DNA from 3 places in the Pantoea trifolii genome. Region 1 is predicted to be linked to each of the others. Evidence: predicted binding sites of a transcription regulator. Region 1 holds the regulator's gene; each other region holds the start of a gene.
The links. The regulator CRP, encoded in region 1, controls carbon source genes, mostly activating them, when cyclic AMP is high. The targets are predictions, from matches to a motif close to ATGTGANNNNNNTCACAT.

Region 1 (9,784 bases):
CAGATGAGTGATCAGGAAAGTACCGATCGACATGGTGATGCCGCTCACCACGCCGAGAATGAACATGCACAGCGAGAAAACGGTGAGATCGTGGCTGGTCATCAGACCCGCAACGGCGAGAATCATCAGCACAAAACCAAAGATCAGCTGGCGCTTCAACGGCACTATCACCATCAGCCAGGCGTTCAGGAACACCGACACTAAAATGCCCGCATTAAGGAATGTGAAGGTGTTGCTCATTTCTGAAATAGGGCGCTGGAAATACTGCGCGATATTGTCCAGCACCATACCGGTAACAATCACCAGTGCGCCAGTGAGCGCATAGGAGAAATAGCTAATCCAGGTAAGGCCAATGCGATTACGGTTTGTCATGTTCTGAACCTGTTAAGCGCCGAGATTGGCAAAAAGTGTCATGAATTGTAAGTGTTGCTGTGATCTTAATAAACAACGAGTGTAACAAGGCGGAAATATTTCATTGAGAGTGTGATTTTCGTCACGCAAATGATTGCGTGGCGGCAAAAGTATGACAATAGCAACATCCGCGTAAATATCGGTAAAACGCTGGCTCTTGGATCACATGCTCTTTACAATCAATCTCGTTTTTGAGCTAGCTCTCCATGGTAAGGAATCTTTCATGCTTAAACGTACTTTGACAGCGGCGGTTGCCCTGTTAGCGCTCTCTTCTGTATCTTCTGCCGCGCTTGCCGCAAAAGGGGATCCACATGTGCTGCTCACCACCTCTGCGGGCAATATTGAACTCGAGCTTAACAACCAGAAAGCCCCGGTTTCGGTGAAAAACTTCGTTGATTACGTCAACAATGGTTTTTACAACAACACCATTTTCCACCGCGTGATCCCTGGTTTTATGATTCAGGGCGGCGGTTTCACTACCGATATGCAGCAGAAGCAAACGGTAGCGCCGATCAAGAACGAAGCCGACAACGGCTTGCGTAATCTGCGCGGCACCATTTCGATGGCGCGTACCGCAGATAAAGATAGCGCCACCAGCCAGTTCTTCCTCAACGTAGCCGACAACGCCTTCCTCGATCACGGTCAGCGTGATTTCGGTTATGCGGTGTTTGGTAAAGTTGTGAAAGGCCAGGATGTGATCGACAAGATTGCGCAGGTCCCGACTAAAGATGTCGGTCCGTACCAAAATGTGCCGTCAAAACCGATTGTTATCCTCTCCGCCAAAGTCCTGCCTTAATTCTGAAACGCGCCGTTTTTCACTGGCGCGCCATTTGCTCTCCGGCAAAGCAAAAAATTGCTGCTTATACTTAGGGCTCACTGCTTGCCGGAGGCGCTATGACTAGCAAACTCACTGAGAAACAGAAAGCCACTTTGTGGCAGCAGCGCCGTGCTGCGAGCTACCAATCCAGCTGTCGACTGGCCGGATATTCCTATAGTGAAGCTCTTATCGATGCCGAACATGCTGAGGAGCGACTTGAGTCGCTGAGGAGGCAATATGGTGGATAACAGCTTAGCAGTACGCGATCCCTATTTGTGGCACAACGACAATGTGTTGAAGAATCGCCTCGATATTCATGATGAAGCCCAACTGCGTAAAGCGGAACTGGCGTTCAGCGCCGCGCGCCTGGCGACAGTAGAACTTGGCCAGCGCAGCATCGGTTTGCCACGTCTTTGCCATATTCATCGCACGCTGTTTCAGGATCTCTACAGCTGGGCAGGAGAATTGCGCACCATCGATATCTGGCGCGATGAAACGCCGTATTGTCATTGCGAATATATCGAGAAAGAAGGCAATACGCTGATGCAGGCGCTGGAGGAAGAGCGCGGCCTGGCTGACCTTGAGCAGGAAGCGTTCGTGGCGCGTATCGCACATTATTACTGTGAGATCTTCGTGCTGCATCCGTTCCGCGCCGGCAATGGCCGCGCGCAGCGCATCTTCTTCGAACAGTTGGCACTGCATGCCGGTTATCAGCTTTCCTGGGAAACGCTCGAACGCGATGCGTGGCGCGCTGCGATCTCGGCGGGCGTCGCCGGCGATCTGGCACCGCTTACCGCGCAGTTTGCGAAAGTGGTGAGCCCGGCGAACTAAAATAGGTAGAATAGCGCCGCTTTTACTGGCCTGAGGGCGCTATGCTGCTGCTAATCGATAACTACGACTCCTTCACCTGGAATCTCTACCAGTACTTTTGCGAACTGGGCGCGGAGGTGCGCGTGGTGCGTAACGACGCCATTACGCTGGATGAGATGCAAGCGCTGCCGCTGACGCATCTGGTGATTTCGCCGGGTCCGTGTACGCCGGATCAGTCTGGCATCTCGCTCGCGGCGATTCGCCATTTCGCCGGGCACGTGCCGATCCTCGGCGTTTGCCTTGGGCATCAGGCGATTGCACAAGCCTATGGCGCGCAGGTGGTGCGCGCGCGCCAGGTGATGCATGGCAAAACCTCCCTGATCCAGCACACCAACCAAGGTGTGTTTCGCGATCTGAATAATCCGCTGACCGTGACGCGCTATCACTCATTGATTGTGGCGCGCGATACGCTGCCCGCTGAGTTTGAAGTCACCGCGTGGACCCTGCGCGACGGCCAGCCGGATGAGATCATGGGTTTCCGCCATCGCACTTTGCCGCTGGAAGGCGTGCAGTTCCATCCGGAAAGCATCCTCAGTGAGCAAGGGCATCAGCTGCTGGCTAATTTCCTCAACGCGTAACTTATGTTTGCCTTCGTGTGATTTTTTATGCATATTTTGTGATTATATTTTCACATCAGCTCAACAAATAACCCGATGAGGTCGTCAATGGCAGCGGAAAAACTAGCGGTAACCCGGGAAACGTTCGATAACGTTATTTTGCCTGTTTATGCACCTGCGCAGTTTGTGCCGGTAAAAGGTAAAGGCAGCCGAGTGTGGGATCAGCAGGGCAAGGAGTATATCGATTTCTCTGGCGGCATCGCGGTGACTGCATTGGGCCATTGTCATCCGGCGCTGGTGGAAACGCTGAAAACCCAGGGCGAAACCTTGTGGCACACCAGCAACGTGTTCACCAACGAACCAGCGCTGCGTCTGGCGAGTAAATTGATTGCCGCGACCTTTGCCGATCGGGTGTTTTTCGGTAACTCCGGTGCGGAAGCCAACGAAGCAGCATTCAAGCTGGCGCGTTATTACGCCTGCAAAAAACACAGCCCGTTCAAAAGCAAAATTATCGCCTTCCATAACGCCTTCCACGGCCGCACGCTGTTCACCGTGTCGGTTGGCGGCCAGCCGAAATACTCCGATGGCTTCGGTCCAAAACCGGCGGATATCGTGCATGTGCCGTTCAACGATCTCAATGCGGTAAAAGCGGTGATTGATGATCACACCTGCGCCATCGTGGTCGAGCCGATTCAGGGCGAAGGCGGCGTAATGCCGGCCACGCCAGAGTTTATGCAAGGTCTGCGCGCGCTGTGCGATGAACACAATGCGCTGCTGGTGCTGGATGAAGTGCAGAGCGGTATGGGACGTAGCGGCAAACTGTTTGCGTATGAGCATTACGGTATCAAGCCCGATATTATTACCAGCGCGAAAGCGCTGGGCGGCGGTTTCCCGGTGAGCGCGATGTTGACTACCAACGAAATCGCCTCGGTGATGGCGCCGGGCGTTCACGGTACCACTTACGGCGGCAATCCGCTGGCCTGTGCCATCGCTGAAACGGCGCTGGATATCATCAACACGCCAGAAGTACTGGAAGGCGTTGAAGCACGTCGTCAGCAGTTCGTTGAAGCGCTGCAAGCCATCGACAGCAAATTCGCTATCTTCAGCGAGATTCGTGGCAAAGGGCTGCTGATTGGTGCCGCGCTGAAGCCGCAGTTCGCCAGCAAAGCGCGTGACATCCTCAACGCTTCTGCAGCGGAAGGGCTGATGATTCTCACCGCCGGTACCGACGTGATCCGTTTTGTGCCGTCGCTGGTGATTGAACCTACCGATATCGCCGAAGGCATGACGCGTTTCGCCAGCGCGATTGAAAAGGTGCTGGCCGCTTAATCCGCTTTCGGACGTAACACCTTGAGCCAGCGGCCATGATGCGGTCGCTGGCTCCACGCCAGCGAAGAGATGGTGTGCATCACGTTGAGGTGCTGCAAAATCCGCTTCACATGCTGTTCGACAATCGTCACCGGCCCTTCATTGAGATTCTCCGGTGCTTCCAGAATATTGCTGTCGTTGCCCGGCCCATCATACGCCAGTCGCTGCTGACAACGCTGCAGCGCGATTTCACAGGATTGCAGATAACGTTCCGCCAGCTTGGCCGTCAACATGGTGTGCTCACGCGCCAGAATCGTCATGGCGTTAATATGCTCGACGATGAACTGACTGTGCGTAACCCACATGCGCATATCTTTCAGGTATTGCAGATTAAAGCCTGGTTCGCTCGATGCCTGGTTCAATGAGTTGAACAGCGCGTTGTGCGCCTGATTAACCTTCATGCGCTGATAAGCCAGTTTCTCCGGCGACTGTTCCGGGCCTAACAGCATTCGCAGCGCTTCCTGATAGGCTTCCAGCGCATCGTGCGCGTTCTTGCGCAGCAGTCCGCTTTGCCACTGCGGCCACAGCCAAATCATCCCGGCGAAGGCAATCAAACAGCCCATCAAGGTATCCATCATGCGCGGCAGCAGAAACTGTGCGCCGTTGAGCGACAGCAGCTGCAGCGAATACACCGCCGTGACGGTGAAGCCAATCATCGACCAGCCGTAATATTTCCGCGTGATCAGATAACTCGCCAGCGTGATCCCTAGCATAAACAGCAGCGTGATCGATTCCGGCACCGCCAGCTGGAGCGACGCGGCGGCGATCAGCAATCCGGCAAAAGTGCCCAGCGCACGGTGCTGGATGCGCACGCGCGTCGCGCTGTAACCGTTCTGGCTGACGAACATGATGGTCATCAGAATCCAGTAAGGTTTGGGAATGTTGAAGAACAGCGCCAGCGCGCTGCCAAACATCAGCATCACGGCAAAGCGTGCCGCGGTGCGTAACGCGGTGGATTTGAATGACAGATAACTGCGCAGCGCGGGTAACAGCGGCAAACGGCGCTGGCGATCGGCCATCAGGTCACGCGTGTAGAGCGGCTTCTGCGTACGCAACACGCGGGCGATGCGGCTGAAGTGATACAGGCAGAAGTTGCCGACCGGGTTATCCGGATGCTGGCGCGCAATTTTCTCCAACGCGCCGAGCTGTTTCTCCATATGAAAACGGTCTGGCAGCTGATGGTAGAGAATTGCATCCGCCAGCACGCGCAGTCGCGCCGAGATGATTTTGGCGTTCCAGCGAATCACCGCTTCGGCGTGGCTCTCTTCAACCAGCTTCTGCACCTCTTCCGGCTGATGCAAACTCACCGAGATGTGTTCCTGTAAATCCAGCGCCACCTGGAAAGCGCGCGTCAGGCGTTTGTGGCTGTTATCGCGACTGGCCGACAGCATATGCATTTGCTGGTAGCAGGTGGTGATGAGATCGACCGCCTTTTGCTGACGTGCCAGCAACGGTGGCAGCGCTTTTTCCGGATCGGTCAGCTGCGTCAGTAAGGTGTATTTGGCATCGCAGTAATCCGCCAGCTCGCGGAACAGCAGGCTGAGCGACTCGCGCATCGGCTGCTCTTTCCACAGCCAGAACCAGAACCAGTTGAATAAGCCGTACCATAGCGTGCCGCCAATGTAGAGCAGCGGCGGCACCCACATCGGCATGCGTCCAACCAGGCTGAGCGTGAAAATAGCGGCAATCAAAGTCGCGGGCAGCAATCGTGCATGCAGCGGGCCGATTTCGCCGGTCACGCCAATCAGCAGCGGCAACGCCAGCAAAATCAGCGGCAGCGGAACCTGATAAGCGGTGAGGATTTGCATCAGGAAACTGCCGGTGGCAAACAGCGAACCCCCCACAATCAGGCGTTTGAAGAAGCGTTTGTGCGGCGTATCCAGACCCGCCATGTTGCAGCAGGCCGGCACTAATGAGAACAGCAGACCTTTTTGCAGATCGCCAAACAGCCAGCCGAGAGCCACAGGCAGGCACAGCACCAGCGTTTGCCGCAGCGCGTAGTTAACTTCGGGATGATAGATGATTCGACGCCACATCAGCTCATCGCAAATAGAAACGGCGCGATGTTGCCATCACGCCGTGGGTGAGAAGAAATTAGCGGGTGCCGTAAACGACGATGGTTTTACCGTGTGCGGAGATCAGGTTCTGATCTTCCAGCATTTTCAGGATACGACCCACGGTTTCGCGTGAGCAGCCCACGATCTGACCAATCTCCTGACGGGTGATTTTGATTTGCATCCCGTCTGGGTGAGTCATCGCATCTGGTTGTTTGGCCAGATTTAGCAGCGTTTGCGCGATACGTCCGGTGACATCGAGGAAGGCAAGGTTGCCCACTTTCTCAGATGTGACTTGCAGACGACGCGCCATTTGCGACGAAAGTCGCATTAAAATATCCGGGTTTACCTGAATCAGCTGACGGAATTTTTTGTATGAAATTTCAGCCACTTCGCAGGCAGACTTCGCACGTACCCAGGCACTACGTTCCTGGCCTTCTTCGAAAAGACCGAGTTCGCCGATGAAATCTCCCTGATTGAGGTAGGAGAGAATCATCTCTTTGCCTTCTTCATCTTTAATCAGTACCGCTACGGAACCTTTTACGATGTAGTACAGCGTTTCCGCTTTCTCACCCTGATGGATGAGCGTGCTTTTGGATGGATATTTGTGAATATGGCAATGGGACAGGAACCATTCGAGTGTAGGGTCTGTTTGCGGTTTGCCGAGAACCATTCGCTATTATCCTCTGTTGTAATCGTGCCCAAAACACAGGGGGCATTTTTCCCTGTCAGGCGGTTTAATCGTCGAGCGTTTCCAGTAAAGGAAAAATTATTCCGGGTGGACTCTTAAGCTACGCTTTTGATTCTTCCGGCCTTCGTCTGTGATGACGAAAATATTTTCAGCACTGTTTGTAGCACAGCTTTTGCGAGCTGTCTTGTGTTGTCTCGCTTCAGCACAAGGGGGATTACTCTGGATTGCTGTTTGTCAGGTGAAAGCGTACTCTGGCGGCAAAACCGCCGCTTCAGGAGAGAGAATAATGCAGGCACGAGTGAAATGGGTGGAAGGTCTTACCTTTCTCGGAGAATCCTCATCTGGCCATCAGGTATTAATGGACGGTAATTCCGGTGACAAAGCGCCAAGTCCAATGGAGATGGTGCTGATGGCCGCAGGCGGCTGTAGCGCCATTGATGTGGTTTCGATCCTGCAAAAAGGGCGCAGCGATGTGGCCGATTGCGAAGTGAAACTCACCTCAGAACGCCGTGAAGAAGCGCCACGCATTTTTACCACTATCAACCTGCATTTTATTGTCAGCGGCAAAGCATTGAGCGATAAAGCGGTTGCGCGCGCGGTTGATCTGTCGGCGGAAAAATATTGCTCGGTGGCGATCATGCTGGGTAAAGGCGTGGAAATTACCCACAGCTATGAGGTTGTCGAGTTGTAATCGGTCGAAGGGGAGGCATTCATGCCTCCCTTTTCACCGCCCGCACCAAACCTATTCAATCCGCTTCCCTTCAATCAGTCGCTGTACCAGCGGCAGCATAATCAGCTCCATCGCCAATCCCATTTTGCCGCCCGGCACCACCAGCGTATTGATGTGGGAAATAAACGATCCCTGAATCATCGCCAGCAGATAGGGGAACGCGATGCCTTCCAGGCCACGGAAATGAATCACCACGAAGCTTTCGTCGAGCGAGGGAATTTCGCGGGCGGCAAACGGGTTTGAGGTATCAACGGTCGGCACGCGCTGGAAGTTAATGTGGGTGCGCGAGAACTGCGGCGTGATGAAGTTAATGTAATCCTCCATCGAACGTACCACCGAATCCATTACTGCTTCGCGTGAATGGCCGCGCTCGCCGGTGTCACGCACTAGCTTCTGAATCCACTCAAGGTTAACAATCGGCACCACGCCAACCAGCAGATCGACATGCTCCGCCACATTTTGCTGCTGCGTGACCACGCCGCCGTGCAAGCCTTCATAAAACAGCACATCGGTGTTTTCTGGTAGCGGCTGCCACGGCGTGAAAGTGCCCGGTACCTGATTCCACGGCACCGCTTCATCGTAGGTGTGCAGATATTTGCGTGATTCGCCGAGGCCGGTTTGACCGTAATGTTTGAACGTCTGCTCCAGTAGACCGAAATCATTGGCTTCCGGGCCGAAGTAGCTGATGTGGCGACCGAGATCGCGTGCTTTGCGGATCGCCATGTCCATTTCCGGACGCGTGAAGCGATGGAAACTGTCGCCCTCGAGTTCCGCCGCATGCAGGTTCAGCTGCTGGAAAATCTTACGGAAGGCGAGGCTGGTGGTGGTGGTTCCGGCGCCGCTGGAACCGGTGACGGCAATAATTGGATGCCTGGCTGACATAACAGAGCTCCCTGTGAAGTCCGGCGATGAGCATTGTTACCACGAATTGCCGCGGGGTGCATCAGCCGCGAAATTCACCCTTCGGCATAATATTGATCGATTCATGCAGTTCCGACCACACCAGCACCACGTCGCCGCGCTCCAGCTGGCGGCGCACGTCGGCGACTTTTTGCAGCAAACTGCGTTCCTGCTCGCCGTAATCGGTGCCTTCGCGTAACACGAAGGTTTCAATCAGATTTTCCAGCGTCTCCGCTTCGAGTTGTTGCCAGGGAATAATCACTATTACACATCCAGATAAGTTGAGAGCCAGTCGGGCACGCGCTGTTCCAGCCACATTTTCGGTTTAAGCAAGGTGCCGCCGACAAAGCCGACGTGGCCACCTTGCTGCGTCAGCTGATACTGAATGGAGGCTGACAGCTGGTCAGGTTGCGGGATCACGGCATCAGTCATAAAGGGATCATCTTGCGCATGAATGATCAGCAGCGGTTTACGCACGCCAGTGAGCAGCGGCATCGCGCTGGCTTGTTGATAATAGTCGCTGGCGTCAATAAAACCGTGCGCACGTGCCGTTATGGCATCATCGAATTCGCGTAAGCGGCGGAAAGCGCGTAACTGGCTGAGATCGACCGGCAGCGTGCCGGGCCAGGCGTGCAGTTTGCGCGTAGCGTTCTTTTTTAGCCGCGTCAGCAAATAGTGCTGATAGAAGCGCGAAAAGCCAACATCCAATTTGCCGCTGCACGGTTCCAGTGCCAGTGGCGCTGAGATGGCGATGCCGGCATCAATCGGCACATCGTGACCTTGCTGACCCAGCAGGCAAGCGAGCATGTTGCCGCCCAGCGAAACGCCGACTGCAGCGGTCGGCACGCTGCCCCATTCACGCTGCAGCCAGTTAAGGAAGTAGGTGGCATCTTCGGTTTCACCGGAGTGATAGATGCGCTTCAAGCGATTAGGCTCGCCGCTGCAGCCGCGAAAGTGCATCACCACCGCCAGCCAGCCGCGCGCCTGACACGCCTGCATCAGGCCATGCGCATACGGGCTGCGAAAGTTGCCTTCCAGGCCGTGAAACATCACCATGCGCGGCTTGTGACGTGCCTGCGCCGGATCTTCGCTCCACGCTAAATCGACAAAATCGCCGTCCGGAAGGTCAAGACGCTGCCAGTGCGGACGCAACGTGACGCGGCGCCGCAGAATACGCGGCAGCAGTGTTTGCAAATGCGCGTTACTGAATCCGCGCAGGGGGGTAAAGCGCTCGCCGCTGGGGCGATCAAAATAGCTTGGGTAAAGGCTTGTCTGATGCATAAGTCGCTGATAGCTTCGATGGGTTGTTCGCTTTACTGGGTGAGGAGCACCCGAATATACATGGAACTGAGTCTTTTTTTATCAATGTTAGGTTTTCTTTGGGTC
Region 2 (9,784 bases), 3.7 Mb from region 1:
CTACCGCGCTCGACGTCACCATTCAGGCGCAAATTCTGGCGCTGCTGAACACCCTAAAACAGGAAACCGGCACTGCAGTGCTGATGATCACCCACGACCTCGGCGTGGTGGCGGAAGTGGCGCAGCGCGTGGCGGTAATGTACGCCGGTCAGGTGGTGGAGAGCGGCAGCGTCGAGCGTATTTTCAACGATCCGCAGCATCCTTACACCATTGGCCTGATGGGCTCAATTCCCAGCCTGAGCGCACGCGAAGGTGCGCTGGCCACCATTCCCGGCCAGGTGCCGTTGCCGGAAAACATGCCGGCTGGCTGCCGTTTTGCCACGCGTTGCCCCTTCGCCGAAACACGCTGCCACCAGCATCGCCCGGCGTTACGCGCGCTGGCGAACGATCATCAGGTGGCCTGTTTCCGCGCCCCGTTAGAGCAATACGTCACGCTGGGAGAAAGTGCATGAAGCCGATTTTAGAGTGCCGCGATTTAAGCAAAACCTTCTCCGCGGGCAACCGGCTGTTTTCACGTAATCGCGGCGTGACGGCGGTCGATCGCGTTTCGCTGCAGGTGATGCCGGGCGAAACGCTGGCGATTGTCGGCGAATCCGGTTCCGGTAAATCGACGCTGGGCCGTTTGCTGCTGCGGTTATTGGCCGCCAGCGCTGGCGACGTGTTCTATCAGGGCGAAAGCATTACTGATGCCAGCGGCGCGCGGCTCAATCAGCTGCGCCGTGAATTGCAGATTATCTTCCAGGACCCGTTTGCCTCGCTCAATCCGCGCATGACGGTGCAGCAGATTGTTGGCGAACCCTTGTGGCTGCACGAAAAGATGAGCCGCGATCAGCGCCATTCGCGCGTCGCCGAACTGCTACGCACCGTTGGCCTGCCTGCGGCCTGGGCCGAGCGTTACCCGCACGAGTTTTCAGGTGGTCAGCGCCAGCGCATCGGTATTGCCCGCGCCCTGGCATCCCAACCGAAATTATTGCTCGGCGATGAGCCGGTTTCAGCGCTGGATGTGTCGGTGCAGGCGCAGGTGGTGAATCTGCTGGAGAGCCTGAAACAGCAGTTTGGTCTGACGATGGTGATCGTGGCGCACGGTTTAGCGGTAATCCGTCATATGAGCGATCGCGTGGCGGTGATGTATCTCGGTCAGATTGTTGAACTGGCCAGCGTCGATGAGATTTTTGATGCGCCGCTCCATCCTTATACGCAGGCGCTGATTGCCTCTGCGCCGCAAATGCAGCCGGGTGGCAACCGCACCATTCCGATGTTGCAAGGCGACCTGCCCAATCCCGCCAATCCACCGAGCGGCTGCCGTTTTCATACCCGTTGTCCCTATGCCACGGCGGAATGTCGCCAGTTTGAACCGATTAATCAGGTGCTGAGCGGCGGCCGTCAAATTGCCTGTCACCGCTGGCAGGAGATTAATCGCGATCGCAGCGTCATCACTCTTGCGCCACCTTCCGCCGCTTTTTTACGTCGCCGCGCCCTGTTTGAGCAGGCGGTGAATCAGCAAGCCTAACCCCTGGAGAGACACCGTGAAGCAAGCTCGTCATACGTTATTAACCGCCCTCAGCGGTCTGTTACTGCTCGGCGCTAGCGCCCACAGCCAGGCTGACAGCGTGATTCGCATCGGCCTGGGCGCCGATCCTGACATGCTCGATCCGCATCTGGCGCGCACCTATTACGGCCGTTTTGTGTTTGCGGCGATGTGCGATCGTTTGGTCGATGTCGATCAAAACCTCAAAGTGGTGCCGGGTCTGGTCACCGATTGGGCGTGGAGCGATGACGGTAAAACGCTGACCATGAATCTGCGCAGCGGCGTGACCTTCCACGATGGCGAAAAGTTTGATGCGCAGGCGGTGAAATTCAATATCGAACGTGCGCAGACGCTGCCGGGTTCGCTGCGCAAAAGTGAAATCTCCTCGATTGAAAGTGTGGAAGTAAGCGGCCCGATGCAGGTGAAATTCCACCTGAAAAACCCAGATGCGGCGCTGCTGAGCCAGCTGACCGACCGCGCCGGCGCCATGCTGGCACCGGAAGCGGCGAAAAAGCCCGATTTCGCCGCTCATCCGGTCTGCTCTGGCCCGTATCAGTTCGACAGCCGTGTTCAGCAGGATCGCATCGTGCTGAAGCGCTATGACAATTACTGGAATAAAGGCGCCTATCACTTCGATAAGGTGATTTTCCTGCCGATCCCGGATGCTTCCGTACGCCTCGCGAACCTGCGTGCGGGCGATTTGGATCTCACCGAAGGCGTGGCCGCCAGCGATGTGAAAACCGTTGAAGCCGATAGCAAACTGGCGCTGGCAAAAGTCACAGGTCTTGGTTATCAGGGCATCACTTTCAATATCAACAACGGCAAAGTCGATGCTAATAGTCCGCTGAAAGATGCGCGGGTGCGTGAAGCGTTCTCACTGGCGATTGACCGTGATGCGCTGAATCAGGTGGCGTTTGAAGGCTTGTATACGCCAGCCAATCAGGCGTTTTCACCGGTCAGCGCGTATCACGTCAAAACACCGATCGCACCGCGCGATGTTGAGAAAGCCAAAGCGCTGCTGAAGGCTGCGGGTGTTACCACACCGCTGAATCTGACGCTGCTGGTCAGCAATAACCCGACCGCGCAGCAGGTGGGCCAGGTGATTCAGGCGATGGTCGGTGAAGCCGGTTTCAACCTCAATCTGCAAATGAGTGAGTTCGCCACCCTGTTGGATCGCCAGCAGCGCGGGGATTATCAGCTTAGCCTGTCGGGTTGGTCTGGTCGTCCGGATCCGGACGGCAGCATCTATTCGTTTATTAACAGCAAAGGCACGCTCAATGACGGACGCTACAGCAATGCGCAGGTCGATGAGTGGCTGAATGCCGCGCGTCTCACCAACGACCAGGCACAGCGTCAGGCGCTCTACACCCAGGTGGTGAACCAACTGCAAAGCGATATGCCGATTGCTTACCTCTACTTTGAGCCACGCATTTTTGGCATGTCGAAAAAACTGCAGGGCTTCAAAGCCTGGCCGGACGGATTGGTACGTTTGGCTGGCGTAAGTCTGGCGCAGTAAACCGCTAAGGAGCGAGGATGCTGGAACTGATTGTAAAACGGCTATTGCTGGCGATTCCGACGCTGCTGCTGGTGAGCATTATGGTGTTCGCACTGCAAAAGCTGCTGCCGGGCGATCCGGTGCTGGCGATGGCGGGCGAAGAGCGCGATCCAGCGGTTATCGCCCAGCTGCGGGCGGAATATCATCTGGACGATCCGATTCCCGCGCAATATTTCGCCTGGATGGGTAATGCGCTAACCGGCGATTTGGGCATGTCGCTGCGCACCAAAGAGCCGGTGACGGCGCTGATCGCCAGCAAATTGCCGGTCACGCTGGAATTGTCATTGCTGGCGATGATTATCGCGCTGGTGATTGGCATCAGCATGGGCATCATCGCCGCAGTGCGCAAAGACAGTTGGGTCGATCACACCACCAACTTTGTCGCGCTTTCCGGGATTTCAGTGCCTCACTTCTGGCTCGGTATTCTGCTGATTTTGCTGTTCTCCGTGCACCTGCAATGGCTGCCGGCATCGGGCTTTGTGCCGGTTAGCGAAGATGTGGCGCAGAACCTGAAAACGCTGCTGCTGCCAGCGCTGGTGCTCGGCACCGGACTGGCCGCCACCTTAATGCGCCACACCCGCGCTTCAATGATCGCCGTGCTGAAAGCGGATTACATTCGCACCGCACGCGCCAAAGGGCTGCTGGCAAAGAAAGTGGTGTTGAAGCATGCGTTGCGTAATGCATTGATGCCGATTGTTACTCTCACCACGCTGCTGTTTGGCGAGTTACTGGGTGGCGCAGTGCTGACCGAGCAGGTCTTCACGCTGCCCGGCTTTGGCAAGATGATTGTCGATGCGGTGTTTAACCGTGATTACGCCGTGGTGCAAGGCGTGGTGCTGGTGGTGGCGATGGGCTTCCTGCTGCTCAACCTGCTGGCCGATGTGCTCTATCTGATCATTAACCCGAAAATGCGAGGCTGACCATGAGCGAGGTATTAACCGCTGGCGTACTGCCTGCAGTGGCAAAGCCCAATCGTCGGGTACTGAAAAAGTTCCTGCGTAATAAAAGTGCGCTGATTGGTGCGGTAATTGTGCTGCTGTTTGTCGCCGTGGCGCTGCTGGCACCGTGGCTGGCTCCGTTTGATCCCATCAAAGCCAATTTCCTTGCGGTGCGCAAAGCGCCAACGCTGCTGCACTGGTTCGGTACCGATGAGTTGGGGCGCGATATTTTGTCGCGCCTGGTGTGGGGCGCACGCACCTCGCTGCTGGCGGGCTGCATTTCGGTGCTGATCGCCATTCTGATTGGTGTGCCGCTTGGGTTGATTGCCGGTTACTGGCAAGGCTGGTGCGACGGCATTATTTCGCGCTTTATCGAAGCGCTGCTGGCGTGCCCGTTTCTGATTCTGGCGATCGCGCTGGGCGCATTTCTCGGCCCGAGTTTGTCGAATGCAATGATTGCCATCGGTTTATCTGCGATGCCGATTTTCGCCCGCTTGACGCGCGGACAGGTGATTGCCATTCGGCACGAAGAGTACATCGACGGCGCGCGGGCGATTGGTTTGCCCGATCGCTGGATCATCCTGCGTTATGTGCTGCCCAATGTGCTGTCGCCAATTCTGGTACAGGCCACGCTGGCGATTGCTTCGGCGATCATCACCGAAGCCAGCCTCTCATTCCTTGGCCTCGGCCAGCAACCGCCCTCGCCTTCATGGGGCGCAATGCTGAATACCGCCAAAGGCTTTCTCGAACAGGCGCCGTGGATGTCGATTTTCCCCGGCCTGGCTATTTTTCTCACCGTGCAGGGCTTCAACCTGCTGGGCGACGGTTTGCGCGACGCGCTCGACCCACGCGATGACTCACACTAAGGAACGATCATGAGTGAACTGGATTTTAACGTCAGCTATGCCTCACACCGCGTACCGATGATGGGACGCAACGCGGTTGCCACTTCGCAGCCGCTGGCGGCGCAGGCCGGGATGCGCATGTTGCAACAAGGCGGCAATGCGGTAGATGCGGCGATTGCCAGTGCGATGGCGTTAACCGTGCTGGAGCCCAGCGGCAACGGCCTTGGCAGTGACGCCTTCGCGATTATCTGGGATGGCAAACAGCTGCACGGTTTGAATGCCTCGGGCCGCTCGCCCGCCGCATGGAACCCGGAACGCTTTGCCGGACGCGATGCCATGCCGGAAATTGGCTGGGAAGCGGTCACCGTGCCGGGCGCGGTTTCGGCGTGGGTGGAGCTGGCCGAACGCTTTGGCACGCTGCCGCTCACCACGCTAGCGCAACCGGCCATCGAATATGCGCGCGATGGTTTCCCGGTTTCACCGCTGATTGGTCATCTGTGGCAGCGCGCCTACCACAAGCTGAAAGATCAGCCCGGCTTCGTCGAGTGCTTTGCGCCCGATGGACGACCGCCGCGTGCCGGCGAGCTGTTCCGTAATCCGGCGCAAGCCGAAACGCTGCAAAAAATCGCCGAAACGCGCGGTGAAGCCTTCTATCGTGGCGAGCTGGCTGAAAAGATAGTGGCGTTTGCTGAGCAGCATGGTGCGGCGCTGAGCCTTGATGATCTGAAAAATCATCGCGCCGACTGGGTGGAATTGTTATCGCGCCCGTTTGCGGGTGGATCGGTGCAGGAGCTGCCGCCAAACGGTCAGGGCATCGCCACCTTGATTGCGCTGGGCATTCTCGAACAGTGGGATATTGGCCGCTATGAACCGGATTCAGTGCCGTGGCTGCATCTGTCGATTGAAGCGATGAAGCTGGCGCTGGCCGATCTGGATCGCTACGTCAGCGATTACGATCACCTCGAGTTCCCGGCGGAACTGCTGCTGAGCGATGACTATTTGAAACAGCGCGCGCAGCTGATTAATCCCGATCGGGCCGGGGATTTTACCTTTGGCTCCCCGCAGCAGAGCGGCACGGTGTATCTCTCCACCGCCGATGCCAGCGGCATGATGGTTTCCTTTATACAGTCAAACTACATGGGCTTCGGTTCTGGCGTGGTGGTGCCGGGCACCGGCATCAGCCTGCAAAACCGTGGCTGCGGTTTCTCACTCGATCCGCAGCATCCTAATGTGGTGGCCGGCGGCAAGCGGCCGTTCCACACCATCATTCCGGCGTTTGCCCTCGACGGTGACGGCCAGCCACTGATGTCGTTTGGCGTGATGGGCGGCCCGATGCAGGCACAAGGTCATTTGCAGATGGCGCTGCGTATCATGCAGCACAAGCAAAACCCGCAGGCAGCGATTGATGCCCCGCGCTGGCGCGTTGAGCAAGGGCGTGCGGTGGTGGTTGAGCCGGGCATTGACCGTAACGTGCTGGCAAAGCTGCGCGAGATGGGACATCAAATTACGCTCGAAGATCCGCTGCTCGGCTATAACTTCGGCGGTGCGCAGGCGATTGTGCGCGATCCGCAAGGCTTCTACATCGCCGCCACCGAAAGCCGCAAAGATGGGCAGGCGCTGGTGTTCTGATTTAACGTGTTAAAACGGTCACCATGAATGGTGACCCTACGGAATTTGCTATTTCCTTGCCTGGTGCGCATTTATGCGCACCAGGCAAACGCCGCCCGTTGTACCCGCCAGGCCATTGCACTATCCTTTAGGACCATTCCCACCGAATCGAATTTGCCATAACAGGAGTTAATCATGGCGTCAGGAATTTCCCGCATCTGGATGCGCACCGGCATGCTGATGGTCAGTGCCTTGGTCGTGCTGCAACTTACGGCCTGTGGCGACAAAGAGGGCGATCAGCGTAAAGCGTTCAGTGACTTCCTTCAGAACACAGTGATGCGCAGCGGCGAACATCTGCCAAGCCTGAGTGAAAACCAGAAGCAGACCTTCGGTAACTACGCCAGCGATTACGCCATCCTGTATGGTTTCTCGCAGCAGACCAATCAGGCGATCGAGCAAGGTATGCGTCCGGTGGTTGATGAATTAGCAGCGATTCGTGTACCGCAGGATTACCTGACGCGCCGCGATAACCTGCGCCAGGCCAGCGGTAATCTGAGCGTGCTGACCCAGCAGATTCAGAGCGCCAAAATGCAGGCGGACAGCAGCAAAGCCACGTTGAAGCAGCCGGATGATCTGAAGAAAGTCTACGACGCCGCGTTTACCAAAGTGGTAACGCAGCCAGCCAGCACGCTGATTCCGCTGCTGCCACAGCTGCAGGCGCTGAGCCAGGCGGCGGTGCAAACCGGCGACTATCTGCAATCGCAAGGCACACGCGTAACCTTCAACGACGGTGGCGTGCAGTTCCCAACGCAGGATCAGGCAACGCAGTACAACACGCTGATGAGCAATCTCTCCAGCAATGCGCAGGCGCTGACGCAAGCGCAAAATGCGGTGCAAGGCGGGTTATAACAGCCGAACTATTTTAGTGGTCGCCAATAATGGCGACCCTACAAGCCATTCGTTTCTTTTCAGAATTTCGTCACTTCCTTACAGCTCACTTTTCTGCTGCAGCATATTGTGATCTGGCGCATTTTCGACCAAAAATAGTTTGTGACATTGATCACATTTACACAACAAAGCACCCAGATTAAAAGGTGACTTAAGTCACATTCATCATCTTGTTTTGCTTAATTTTTCGGCATCGTTGCTTTCTTACAGCCCCTTTTTGTGATCGATATCACCTTATTGCCCCCCAACCACCCCAACTGAGCGTGATCTGCATCACACTTAGGCACTGCTCTACGCAGCGTAATAAACTAGTGCTAGAGTCCGCGTGCATACAGTAATGCCACGGCCCCCGCCGTAACGTTCAAACAAAAACAAACGCGCTCTCTTATTGCAGCGCGTCTCAATAAGGGGTGGGTTTATGTCCTCATCAGTAAAGGTCAAGGTTCAGAGCTTTGGTCGCTTTCTGAGTAATATGGTGATGCCTAACATCGGTGCGTTTATCGCATGGGGTATCATCACTGCGCTGTTCATCCCAACCGGATGGATTCCAAACGAAACGCTGGCGAAACTCGTCGGCCCAATGATCACCTACCTGCTGCCGCTGCTGATTGGTTTCACCGGTGGACGTCTGGTTGGCGGCGATCGCGGTGGCGTGGTCGGTGCGATCACCACCATGGGCGTGATCGTCGGTGCCGATATGCCGATGTTCCTCGGCTCGATGATTGCCGGTCCACTGGGCGGCTGGGCGATCAAGTCCTTTGACCGCGCCGTAGATGGCAAGATCAAAAGCGGCTTCGAGATGCTGGTTAACAACTTCTCGGCCGGTATTATCGGTATGCTGCTGGCGCTGTTAGCGTTCCTGGCAATCGGTCCACTGGTTGAAGGCCTGTCACACATTCTCGCCGCGGGCGTGAATCTGATGGTGCAGAACAACCTGCTGCCACTGACCTCGATCTTTGTTGAACCGGCGAAAATCCTGTTCCTCAATAACGCCATCAACCACGGTATCTTCTCTCCGCTGGGTATCCAGCAGGCGAGCGAGGCCGGCAAATCAATCTTCTTCCTGATTGAAGCCAACCCAGGTCCGGGTATGGGCGTGCTGGTTGCCTACATGATGTTTGGTCGCGGTAGCGCTAAACAATCTGCAGGCGGTGCAGCGATCATCCACTTCCTCGGTGGTATCCACGAAATTTACTTCCCATACGTGCTGATGGCGCCGCGTCTGTTGCTGGCGGTAATCCTTGGCGGTATGACCGGCGTGTTCACCCTGACGCTGCTGAACGGCGGCCTGGTTTCTCCGGCTTCTCCAGGTTCCATCCTGGCCGTGCTGGCGATGACGCCAAAAGGCGCTTATTTCGCGAACATCGCGGCCATCATCGCTGCATTTGCCGTCTCCTTCGTGGTCTCTTCAATCCTGCTGAAAACCAGCAAAGTGAAAGAAGATGACGATATCGAAGCCGCGACACAGCGCATGCAGGATATGAAAGCGCAGTCGAAAGGTCAGGCCGTTGCCGGTTCACCGGTTGCTGGCGACGCGATGAGCGTTGACCTAAACCACGTACGCAAAATCATCGTAGCCTGTGACGCCGGTATGGGTTCAAGTGCGATGGGTGCAGGCGTGCTGCGTAAGAAAGTGCAGGACGCGGGTCTCAGCAATATCTCCGTCACCAACACGGCGATTAACTCGCTGCCAGGCGACGTCGATTTGGTGATTACCCACCGCGATCTGACCGAACGTGCGATGCGTCAGGCACCGCAGGCGCAGCATATTTCGCTGAACAACTTCCTCGATAGCGCGCTGTACAGCAATCTGACTGAACGTCTGGTTGCCGCTAACCGCAGTGAAGCGCGTCGCGAAACCGTGCAGACTACGCTGGCTGACAGCTACGACGAAGGCAACGCGCACCTGTTTAAACTGGGTGCAGACAACGTGTTCCTCGGCCTGAGCGCCACCCATAAAGAGCAGGCGATTCGCTTTGCGGGTGAGCAGCTGGTGAAAGGCGGCTACGTGCAGCCGGAATATGTTGAAGCGATGCTGGAACGTGAAAAACTGACGCCAACTTACCTCGGTGAATCCATTGCTGTGCCACACGGTACCGTAGAAGCGAAAGACCGCGTGCTGAAAACCGGCGTGGTGTTCTGTCAGTATCCGGCAGGCGTGCAGTTTGGTGATGAGCCAGAAGACGTGGCGCGTTTGGTGATTGGTATCGCCGCTCGCAATAACGAGCACATTCAGGTGATTACCAGCCTGACCAACGCGCTGGATGATGACAGCGTGATTGAGAAGCTGGCCAATACCACCAGCGTGCAGGACGTGTTGGACCTGCTCTCAGGCAACACCGTTAAAGCGTAATACCACGTT
Region 3 (9,784 bases), 3.0 Mb from region 1:
TATGTCCCGCCGAGTGCAGCGCCTCTTTATTTAACGGTGCGGTGGCAATCGCCTGCACCTCGCCAGCCAGCGCCAGTTCGGTGGCGCGTTTCACGCAGCGCCAGGCCAAATCGCCCGCCTCTTTCTGCACCACGCCGGGCTGCAGCGCGGCGGCATCCGCCAGCGGCTCATCAATCACGTTGATGATGCCGGGCGCGAAGTGCGCATCCTTGACCTGGTCGAGCACGCGCAGTTCAGCCTGCGGCGTGACATTGAGTCCCATTACCCGACGCAGCGTGTTGGCGCAACCCACCACCACCGCAGGCACGCCCGCTAACTCACCTTCTGCCAGCGCTTTAATGATGATCTCCGGGCCAATGCCCGCCGGATCGCCCATGGTAATCGCAATAATTTTACTCACTCGACTTCTCCTCAATAAAACGAATGGCTTCTACCAGGGTGTTTTCGTCACCAAAGCCACCTGCTTTGGTCATCACCGGCAGGTGTAATTCACTGTTAAGCAAAACCCCGTACGGCACGCAGCCCGCCACAAGGCCCTGAATCTGGAAACCGCTCGCGCCAAACGCCTGCGCCACGGCAATCGCCACATCACCGCCAGAGAGATACAGCCCGGCAGGCTGCGCCCTGCGGCACACGCGGCGGGTTAACTGCGCGAGAAACTGGCAGATGCGCTCGCCCAATAGCTGACGTGAAACCTGATGCTGTTGGCACAACTGCTCGATCTCGTGGCGCTGATCGGCATGTTGCGTAGTGCGCACCACGCAATGCGCGCCGTCGTGCAGCGCCTGCTGCATCGCCTGCTGCCACTGTTCAGCCTGCGGCCAGGCCGGTTGGGCAAAAAGCTGGCGGATATCAATATCGATAACGCGGATGTCGCGCTGGCTGGCGAGGCACGTAATCTGCTGCTGCGCAATCGCGCTCATCGAGCCAACCACCGCCAGCACCGGACGCGGCTGACGCGCCGCCAGCATCGCGCCAAGCGCATCGCTGAGCCCGGACGCACCGGCCAGCAATGGACGCGTCTCCAGCGTGGCTGCCGCAGCCATTAATAAGGCAATGTCGGCGTCCTGCTCGATATCCACCACCAGCAAACCTTGCTTGCTGGCCAGCACCTGCGCCAGCTGGTCGCCACGCAGCGTGGCGAGATCGAGGGTTTCCCCCGGCAAGGCGCTCTGCATCTGCAATCGCGTCAGCACATGGCCGCTGGTGACCGGCGTTTTAGGATCGCTGGCGAATTCGCTGTCGATCAGACGTTGCTGGTGGATCCACACTTCCCCCGCCCGCGTGGTGCGTCCAAGCTTCGGCACCGCCGGCACCACTAAGGCTAATGTTTTGCCGCTGGCCTGCATTGCGGCGGCGATTTCCGCGCCGGGATTGCCGCGCAGCGTGGAATCAATCTTCTTGAACAACCAACCGTCATTAGCGATGGCCTGATGTTGCTCAATCGCCGCCCGCGTGCGCCGGGCCGCTTCCTGTTCGCTGAGCGCACGGCTATCGGTGCTGATGACCAGCACATCGGCGACATCAGCGTCATGCGGCGTGCTGCTATCAAACAGCACATGCACTCGCGCCCCGGCTTGTGCCAGCCCGCTGCCCGCGTCATTGGCGCCGGTAAAATCATCGGCAATCACCAGGACTGGCGTTTTCCATGGCGGTAAAGTCATGCTCTCTCCTGTTCCGGCCGCTGTCGTGCTGCAATGATTATATTCAATCATGATTGATTATATGTGAGCAAGATCAAATTAATCGAAATCAATTTGTCCTATAAAATTAGGCACTGTAGTGATAGACCTCGCGCTGCATGAGCAAACTTAATCATTCAGCGCAAAAAACGTAAGGGTAAGAGATGAATATCAACAGCACCGTGATCAGTGGCTTTCAGGCGCTTAATGACCTCAGCTATTTACTGCAAGGTAAAGAAAAAGCGCTGCTGGTGACCGATAAGAATATCGAAGGCATTCCGGCGGTGCAGACGCTAATCGCCCAGCTGAAGCAGCAGATTGCCAGCCTGAGCATCGTCAATACGGTGCCGCCAGAGCCCAGCCAGCACGATGTGGCGGCCATTGTCGCCGCGCTGCCGAGTACTGATGTGGATTTGGTGATTGGCGTCGGCGGTGGCAGCGTACTGGACGTCGCCAAGCTGCTGTCGATTCTGTGTGTTGAAGGCGCGCCAACACTGGACGCGCTGCTGGCGGGTGAAAAGCCGCAGACGCGCACCACTTCGCTGCTGATCCCCACTACCGCAGGTACCGGCTCAGAAGCCACGCCCAATGCGATTCTGGCAATCCCTGAGAAAGAGACCAAAGTCGGCATAATCTCGCCGGTGATGCTGCCAGATTATGTCGCGCTGGTGCCAGAGCTCACCACCAGCATGCCACCGCACATCGCCTCTTCAACCGGTATCGATGCGCTGTGCCATTTAATCGAGTGCTTTACCGCTACCGTGTCGAATCCGGTGAGCGATAACTATGCGCTGATCGGCATGAAAAAGCTGTTTGCCAGCCTCGAAACCACCCTCGCTGAGCCGGATAACCTTGAAGCGCGCCTGAATATGCTGTGGGCGTCTTATTACGGTGGCGCATCGATTGCGCATGCCGGTACGCATCTGGTACATGCGATGTCTTATCCGCTGGGCGGCAAATATCACCTGCCGCACGGCGTCGCCAATGCCATTCTGCTCGCACCCTGCATGCGCTTTGTGCGTCCGGCGGCGGTGAGCAAATTCGCTCAGGTTTACGATTTGCTACCGGATGCCGATACCTCGCTGGACGACGAAGCCAAATCCCACGCGCTGGTGGCGTACTTTGCCGCGCTGGTGAAACGCCTGAAGCTGCCCGCCAGCCTGGAAGAGCTGGGTATCGGCCCGGATCATCTGCCGTATCTGGTGGAAGCCGCGCTCGACGTGCAGCGCCTGATGAAGAATGTACCGATGAAAGTGGGCGCCGATGACGTACGCAACGTCTACCTGACGCTATTTCCGGCTTTGAATCACTAAGGATTATCGAGGACAACATGAGCAAGAAAATTCAGGGCGTGTTAACCGCCATCGTCACTACTTTCGATCGCGACGGCGCATTCAATCCAGCCGCCCAACGCGAACAGGTTAAACGTCAGTTAAGCGCTGGCAACGGCATCTTCTGCGGCGGCACCAACGGCGAATTCTTCGTGCTGAACGAACAGGAGAAGCTGGCGGTGACGCAAACCTGCGTTGATGAAGTGAACGGCAGCGCGCCGGTGGTGGCGCACATTGGCGAGATCTCCACGCGTGAAACCATTCGCCTTGGGAAACAAGTGGCGAAGCTGGGCGTGGATGCGGTTTCGGTGATCACGCCCTATTTCGTGCCACTGAAACAGGAAGAGCTGATTGCCCACTATCGCGCGGTGGCCGACGCCATCGACGTGCCGCTGTTCCTCTACAACATTCCGGCACGCACCGGCAACACGCTGCAGCCAGAAACCGTACGCACGCTGGCCGCGCACCCGAACATCATCGGCATCAAAGACAGCGCCGGCAGCTATGAAAGCCTGAGCGGCTTCCTGCAAGCGGCTGTAGGAATCGACAGTTTTGATGTGCTGAACGGCCCGGATTCGTTGATTCATCAGGGCTTTGTCGACGGTTGCTCGGCCTGTATTTCGGGTCTCGCTAACGTGGCGCCTAAAGAGATCAATGCGATTTGGGCACGCTTTCATGCCGGCGATATCGAAGGTTCGCGCCTGGCGCAGGAGAATGTCACCGGTCTGCGCACCGATCTGTATAGCGTGGGCTTCTCTCCCGCCGCAGTAAAAAAAGCGGTGACGCTGCTGGGCTTTGAGGTTGGCGACAGCCGCTACGCGGTGAGTTTCTCTGCCGAAGAAGAGCAGAAGATCCGCCAGATTGTGAATCAGTATTTGCAGTAATTTTCAGGTGAGTAGCCAGCCAGGTCGTCATCAATGGCGACCCTGGCACCGGCTGTTATCTGTTTTTTTCAACATCGGGAAGAATTATGAAAGTCATCTGCACTTCACCGTCGTTTGCGAAATATGACGCGACGCCGATAGCAACGCTTCAGCAGCACGGTTTTGAGCTGATCATGCTGCCCGCCGATGCGCCGCTAAGCGCACTTGAGCCGCATCTGGCTAACACCGTGGCGCTGATCGTGGCTTTTACCGACATCAACGAAGAGCTGCTGGCGTTAGCACCGCAGCTGAAAATCGTCTGTAAGCACGGCGTTGGCGTCGACAACATCAATCTGGATGCCACGCGTGCACGCGGGATTTACGTCACCAACGTGCCGGATGCCAATAAACATGCTGTCGCTGATTTCGCCTTTGCTTTGATCCTTAACAGCGCGCGTCAGATCACCCAAGCCGCCATCGAAACTCGCGCGGGTAGCTGGCCGCGAATATTTGCCACCGACGTCTACGGCAAAACGCTGGGCATCATCGGGCTGGGTAATATTGGCAAGCAGGTTGCGCTGCGCGCCAAAGGCTTCAACATGCGGGTGATCGCGTTCGATTATTATCCCGATGAGCAGTTTGCTGCCGAGCACGGTATCGAATTCGTCACGCTGGATCAGCTGACCGCAACCAGCGATTTCATCACTCTGCACATGCCGCTTACCGACAAAACGCACAATCTGTTTGATGCCGCACGCCTCAAACGCATGAAGAAAACAGCCTTCCTGATTAATGCCTCACGCGGCGGCGTGGTGAACGAGCAGGATCTCTATCAGGCGCTGCTGGATAACGTGATTGCCGGTGCGGCGGCTGATGTGTTTGTGCAGGAACCGCTGAGCGAGCATCCGCTGTTCACGCTCAGCAATTTCATTCCTACTGCGCACATTGCCGGTTACACCGACGGTGCGATCAGCGCGATTGGTGAACGCTGCGTGACGCAAATTGTGCAGTGCATCCAACAGGGCGAACGCCCAATCAACGTGATGAACGGGCTGGAATAACACGCCGCCTTATCCTGTAACCTTTTTCGAGTGGATAATTACTATGACTAACTCTGCGCGCTCGAGTCGTATCCGTTGGTGGATTGCTGGCCTGATGTGGCTGGCCATCGCCATTAACTACATTGACCGCACCGTTCTCTCGGCAGCGGCTCCGCATCTGATCAAAGAACTCGATATCAATCCTGAAATGATGGGCTTCATCATGGCGGCGTTCTTCTGGTCTTATGCGCTGTTGCAGATCCCAGCGGGCTGGTTTGCCGATCGCTTCGGCCAGAAAAAAGGGCTTGGTATCGCCGTCGGCTGGTGGTCGATCGCCACCATGGCGATGGGACTGGCGACCGGCTTTAAATCGCTGCTGGCGCTACGTTTAGCGCTCGGCGTCGGTGAAGCCGCCGCCTATCCCAGCAACGCGGGCATTACCGCGCGCTGGTTCCCGGATCGCGAACGCGCCACGGTTTCTGGCCTGTTCGACAGTGCCTCCAAATTTGGTGGTGCGGTGGCCATGCCGCTGATCGTCTTTATGATCGCCCTGTTCGACTGGCGTCTGACCTTCCTGGCGATTGGTGCGCTCGGCTTGTTCTGGGTGATTGCCTGGTACTTTATCTACGCCGAGAACCCGGAAGATCATAAGTCGATCAGTAAAGAAGAAGTGCGCTTCATCCGTGGCGGCCAGGCGCAGAAGCACGGCGATAAAAGCGTGCGTCCGATGAAGTGGTACAAACTGCTGCGCTACCGCAATATCTGGGCGATGTGCATTGGCTTCTTCACCATCAATTACACCTCCTATTTCTTTATCACCTGGCTGCCGACCTATCTGGTGAAAGATAAAGGTATGGATTTTCTCAAAATGGGGATGGTGGCTGCGCTGCCGCTGATCTGCGGCATGGTGATTGAAGTGCTGGCGGGTTGGGCATCGGATCGCATGGTGCATAACAAAGTGCTGTCGCTGACCGCCACACGCAAACTGTTTCTCACCATCGGCCTGTTGATGGCGCTGTGCATCGGCTTTGCCCCGTTCACTGATTCGGTGTTTATGACCGTGCTGCTGCTGTGTATCGCCAAATCCGGCACCACCGTAGCGGCATCACAAGTGTGGGCGTTGCCGGGTGATGTGGCGCCGCAAAACAGCGTGTCGATTGTCGCGGGCCTGCAGAATACCGTATCCAACATGGGCGGCGCGGTGGGACCGATCATTACCGGCGCGATAGTTGGCGCAACCGGTCATTTTACCTGGGCGCTGGTGTTCTCGGCGGTGCTGGTGGTGATTGGCATCCTTAACTATCTGTTCCTGATGGGTAACGTTGAACCTATCGTCGATGAGGAACAGGTTTCAGATTCACATTCGGTTGCAAGCGGCGCGGCGCGGTGATCGGCTGGGTCGCCATTAATGGCGACCCAGGGTTATTTACCGGCGATAAACAGCCGATAAGCGGCAATCACCGCGAGAAAATCTTCGACGCCACAGAAAGAGAGGCTCTCTTCATCGTAATAGGTCATGCCCTCTTCCATGCCGTCATCTTCCAGCGCCAACTGGTTGGCGCGAATCATCACCTCTTCTTCATCCAGCCACAGCGTGTATTCATGCCCGACACGCTGCCACTGATTGATAGTGCCTTTCACCTGTTGGGCGGCGGCCTCAACCTCATCCAGCAACGGCAGATTGTCTTTGACCTCTTCGTTGAACCAGTGCCCCACCGCTTCGTGGTCCATCGACATACGCACTTTGACCTGACCGGTCAAATCACGCAGAAATTCGTACTCCATGGGTTTGCCTCATACTGATGGCGCGCCGCGCGGCACCGTGTAAATGCATTTTGTGCGCAGCACGCTGAATAAAGTGGGATCGCGCTCGCATTATGCCTGGAGATGTCAGCGGAAAAAAGGGCATAAAAAAAAGGGACGATTTTCATCGTCCCTTGTTCATCCCGATAGCCGATTAAACGGCAGTCTGGAAGATCACGCTATCCGCTTTGTCAGTGTATTGTCCCAGCTGATCAAAGTTGAGGTAGCGGTAAGTGTCAGCCGCGGTCTTATCAACCTGCAGCATGAACTGCTGATACTCATCCGGCGTTGGCAGCTTGCCAAGCAGCGAAGCGACCGCCGCCAGTTCAGCCGACGCCAGGAAGACGTTCGCGCCGGTACCCAGACGGTTCGGGAAGTTACGGGTCGAGGTGGAAACCACCGTCGCGCCGTCCGCCACACGCGCCTGGTTACCCATGCACAGTGAACAGCCCGGAATCTCGATACGCGCACCGCTCTTACCGAAGACGCTGTAGTAGCCCTCTTCGGTCAGCTGTGCGGCGTCCATTTTGGTTGGCGGCGCAACCCACAAGCGGGTTGGCAGCTGGCCTTTATGGGCATCCAGCAATTTACCGGCCGCGCGGAAGTGACCAATGTTGGTCATGCACGAACCGATAAACACTTCGTCGATCTTCTCGCCCTGCACGTCAGACAACCAACGCGCGTCGTCTGGATCGTTCGGTGCGCACAGAATTGGCTCTTTAATCTCGGCCAGATCGATGTCGATCACCGCCGCGTATTCTGCATCCGCATCGCCTTCCAGCAGTTGCGGATCGGCCAGCCATTTCTGCATGCCTTCAATGCGGCGCTCCAGCGTACGACGATCGCCGTAGCCTTCCGAGATCATCCACTTCAGCAGCACGATGTTCGAGTTCAGATACTCGATGATCGGCTCTTTATCCAGCTTGATGGTGCAGCCAGCAGCAGAACGCTCAGCCGAGGCATCGGTCAGCTCAAATGCCTGCTCAACTTTCAGTTTCGGCAGACCTTCGATTTCCAGCACGCGGCCAGAGAAGATGTTTTTCTTACCTTTCTTCTCAACGGTCAGCAGGCCCGCTTTGATCGCGTACAGCGGAATCGCGTGTACCAGATCGCGCAGGGTGATGCCCGGCTGCATTTCGCCTTTGAAGCGCACCAGTACCGATTCCGGCATGTCCAGCGGCATTACGCCGGTCGCAGCAGCAAACGCTACCAGACCAGAACCTGCCGGGAAGGAAATACCAATTGGGAAACGGGTGTGTGAGTCACCGCCGGTACCAACGGTATCGGGCAACAGCATACGGTTCAGCCAGCTGTGGATAACGCCATCACCCGGACGCAGCGAGACGCCGCCACGGTTCATGATGAAGTCTGGCAGCGTATGGTGGGTGGTCACGTCAACCGGCTTCGGATAGGCGGCGGTGTGACAGAATGACTGCATCACCAGGTCAGCTGAGAAGCCGAGGCACGCCAGGTCTTTCAGTTCATCACGGGTCATTGGACCGGTGGTGTCCTGAGAACCGACTGAGGTCATTTTTGGTTCGCAGTACGCGCCTGGACGGACACCGTCTACGCCGCACGCCCGGCCAACCATTTTCTGCGCCAGTGAGTAACCACGGGTGCTGGCGGCAACATCTTTGGCTTGCACGAACACATCGCTGTGCGGCAGACCCAATGACTCGCGCGCTTTGGTGGTCAGGCCACGACCGATGATCAGCGGAATACGACCGCCAGCACGGACTTCGTCCAGCAGCACGTCGGTCTTCAGCTCGAAGGTCGCCAGCACTTCATCCGTCTCGTGATTGCGCACTTCACCTTTGTATGGGTAAACGTCGATGACATCGCCCATATTCAGACGATCTACGTCAAGCTCAATTGGCAAGGCACCCGCATCTTCCATGGTGTTGAAGAAGATGGGAGCGATTTTACCGCCGAGGCACAGACCGCCGCCCTTTTTGTTTGGCACGTAAGGGATATCGTCGCCCATAAACCACAGCACCGAGTTGGTGGCAGATTTACGCGAAGAACCGGTACCGACCACGTCGCCGACATAGGTCAGCGGGAAGCCTTTGGTTTGCAGTGCTTCGATCTGTTTGATCGGGCCAATGTTACCCGCATCGTCGGGTTCGATGCCTTCACGGGCGTTTTTCAGCATTGCCAGCGCGTGCAGTGGAATATCCGGACGTGACCATGCATCCGGCGCCGGAGAGAGGTCGTCGGTATTGGTTTCGCCGGTCACTTTGAACACGGTGGTAGTGATTTTTTCAGCCAGTTTTGGACGCTTCAGGAACCATTCGGCATCGGCCCAGGACTGGATAATTTTTTTCGCGTGTGGGTTACCCGCTTTGGCTTTCTCTTCGACATCGTAGAAGTTATCGAACATCAGCAGCGTGTGAGACAGGGCTTCGGCAGCGATGGGGGCTAAGGCTTCATCTTCTAACGCTTCAATCAGCGCATGGATGTTATAACCGCCCTGCATGGTGCCCAGCAGCTCAACGGCTTTTTCGCGAGTAACCAGAGGAGAGTGGGCTTCGCCCTTAGTGACAGCTGCCAGGAAACCGGCTTTGACATACGCCGCTTCATCAACACCTGGTGGAACACGATTGACCAACAGGTCGGTAAGGAATTCTTCTTCACCCGCTGGCGGGTTTTTTAGCAGTTCAACCAGCGCGGCCATCTGGGAAGCATCTAACGGCTTAGGTACGATTCCCTGGGCAGCACGCTCGGCAACGTGCTTACGGTATTCTTCTAGCACGACGTTCTCCTCGCTCTCATTGTATAGCTTTCCGGTGCACCCCTTGATGCTGTCGAACAGTAGGGTGAGGTGCCCGGTTCCGCGTGGGGCAGCATAGCAGCATTTCGCCTGATTGTTAATCTGTTTACAAAAAAGCAACATTCGTGCATTTTTTAGCAGCTTCATCTGCAAATTGAGCGGGATCACATAAAAAAGCAGGCTTTGAAGGCCTGCTTGTTCTCATTTTCGAGGAAGAGTATTAACGATCGACCAGCACAAACTCGCTGTTGTTATAGCGCTTGCCCAGAATGTTTTTCTCGCTAAACACCTCATC

Region 2: NQH49_RS00575 (PTS mannitol transporter subunit IICBA) is a predicted target of CRP. The motif match lies at 7,684-7,701, and genes of this name have one in related genera.
Region 3: NQH49_RS03700 (iron-containing alcohol dehydrogenase) is a predicted target of CRP. The motif match lies at 1,726-1,743, and genes of this name have one in related genera.

The regions. Positions count from the first base shown of each region.
Region 1 covers NZ_JANIET010000001.1:3,837,169-3,846,952, reverse strand. The annotation lists gene tsgA (MFS transporter TsgA) at 1-372, opposite strand, end outside; gene ppiA (peptidylprolyl isomerase A) at 635-1,207, shown strand; gene NQH49_RS17935 (YhfG family protein) at 1,306-1,476, shown strand; gene NQH49_RS17930 (putative adenosine monophosphate-protein transferase Fic) at 1,466-2,059, shown strand; gene NQH49_RS17925 (aminodeoxychorismate synthase component II) at 2,101-2,676, shown strand; gene argD (bifunctional acetylornithine/succinyldiaminopimelate transaminase) at 2,764-3,984, shown strand; gene NQH49_RS17915 (YccS/YhfK family putative transporter) at 3,981-6,059, opposite strand; gene crp (cAMP-activated global transcriptional regulator CRP) at 6,118-6,750, opposite strand; gene NQH49_RS17905 (OsmC family protein) at 7,055-7,459, shown strand; gene NQH49_RS17900 (phosphoribulokinase) at 7,511-8,380, opposite strand; gene NQH49_RS17895 (YheU family protein) at 8,442-8,660, opposite strand; gene NQH49_RS17890 (hydrolase) at 8,663-9,679, opposite strand; gene NQH49_RS17885 (LysE family translocator) at 9,740-9,784, shown strand, end outside.
Region 2 covers NZ_JANIET010000001.1:120,605-130,388, reverse strand. The annotation lists gene NQH49_RS00610 (ABC transporter ATP-binding protein) at 1-452, shown strand, start outside; gene NQH49_RS00605 (ABC transporter ATP-binding protein) at 449-1,510, shown strand; gene NQH49_RS00600 (ABC transporter substrate-binding protein) at 1,527-3,044, shown strand; gene NQH49_RS00595 (ABC transporter permease) at 3,062-4,003, shown strand; gene NQH49_RS00590 (ABC transporter permease) at 4,006-4,887, shown strand; gene NQH49_RS00585 (gamma-glutamyltransferase family protein) at 4,897-6,495, shown strand; gene NQH49_RS00580 (DUF3053 domain-containing protein) at 6,670-7,383, shown strand; gene NQH49_RS00575 (PTS mannitol transporter subunit IICBA) at 7,841-9,775, shown strand.
Region 3 covers NZ_JANIET010000001.1:824,652-834,435, reverse strand. The annotation lists gene NQH49_RS03710 (D-threonate 4-phosphate dehydrogenase) at 1-400, opposite strand, end outside; gene dtnK (D-threonate kinase) at 393-1,664, opposite strand; gene NQH49_RS03700 (iron-containing alcohol dehydrogenase) at 1,847-2,995, shown strand; gene NQH49_RS03695 (dihydrodipicolinate synthase family protein) at 3,013-3,897, shown strand; gene NQH49_RS03690 (phosphoglycerate dehydrogenase) at 3,984-4,937, shown strand; gene NQH49_RS03685 (MFS transporter) at 4,981-6,306, shown strand; gene yacL (protein YacL) at 6,339-6,701, opposite strand; gene acnB (bifunctional aconitate hydratase 2/2-methylisocitrate dehydratase) at 6,874-9,471, opposite strand; partial or broken gene NQH49_RS03670 (aldo/keto reductase) at 9,710-9,784, opposite strand, start outside.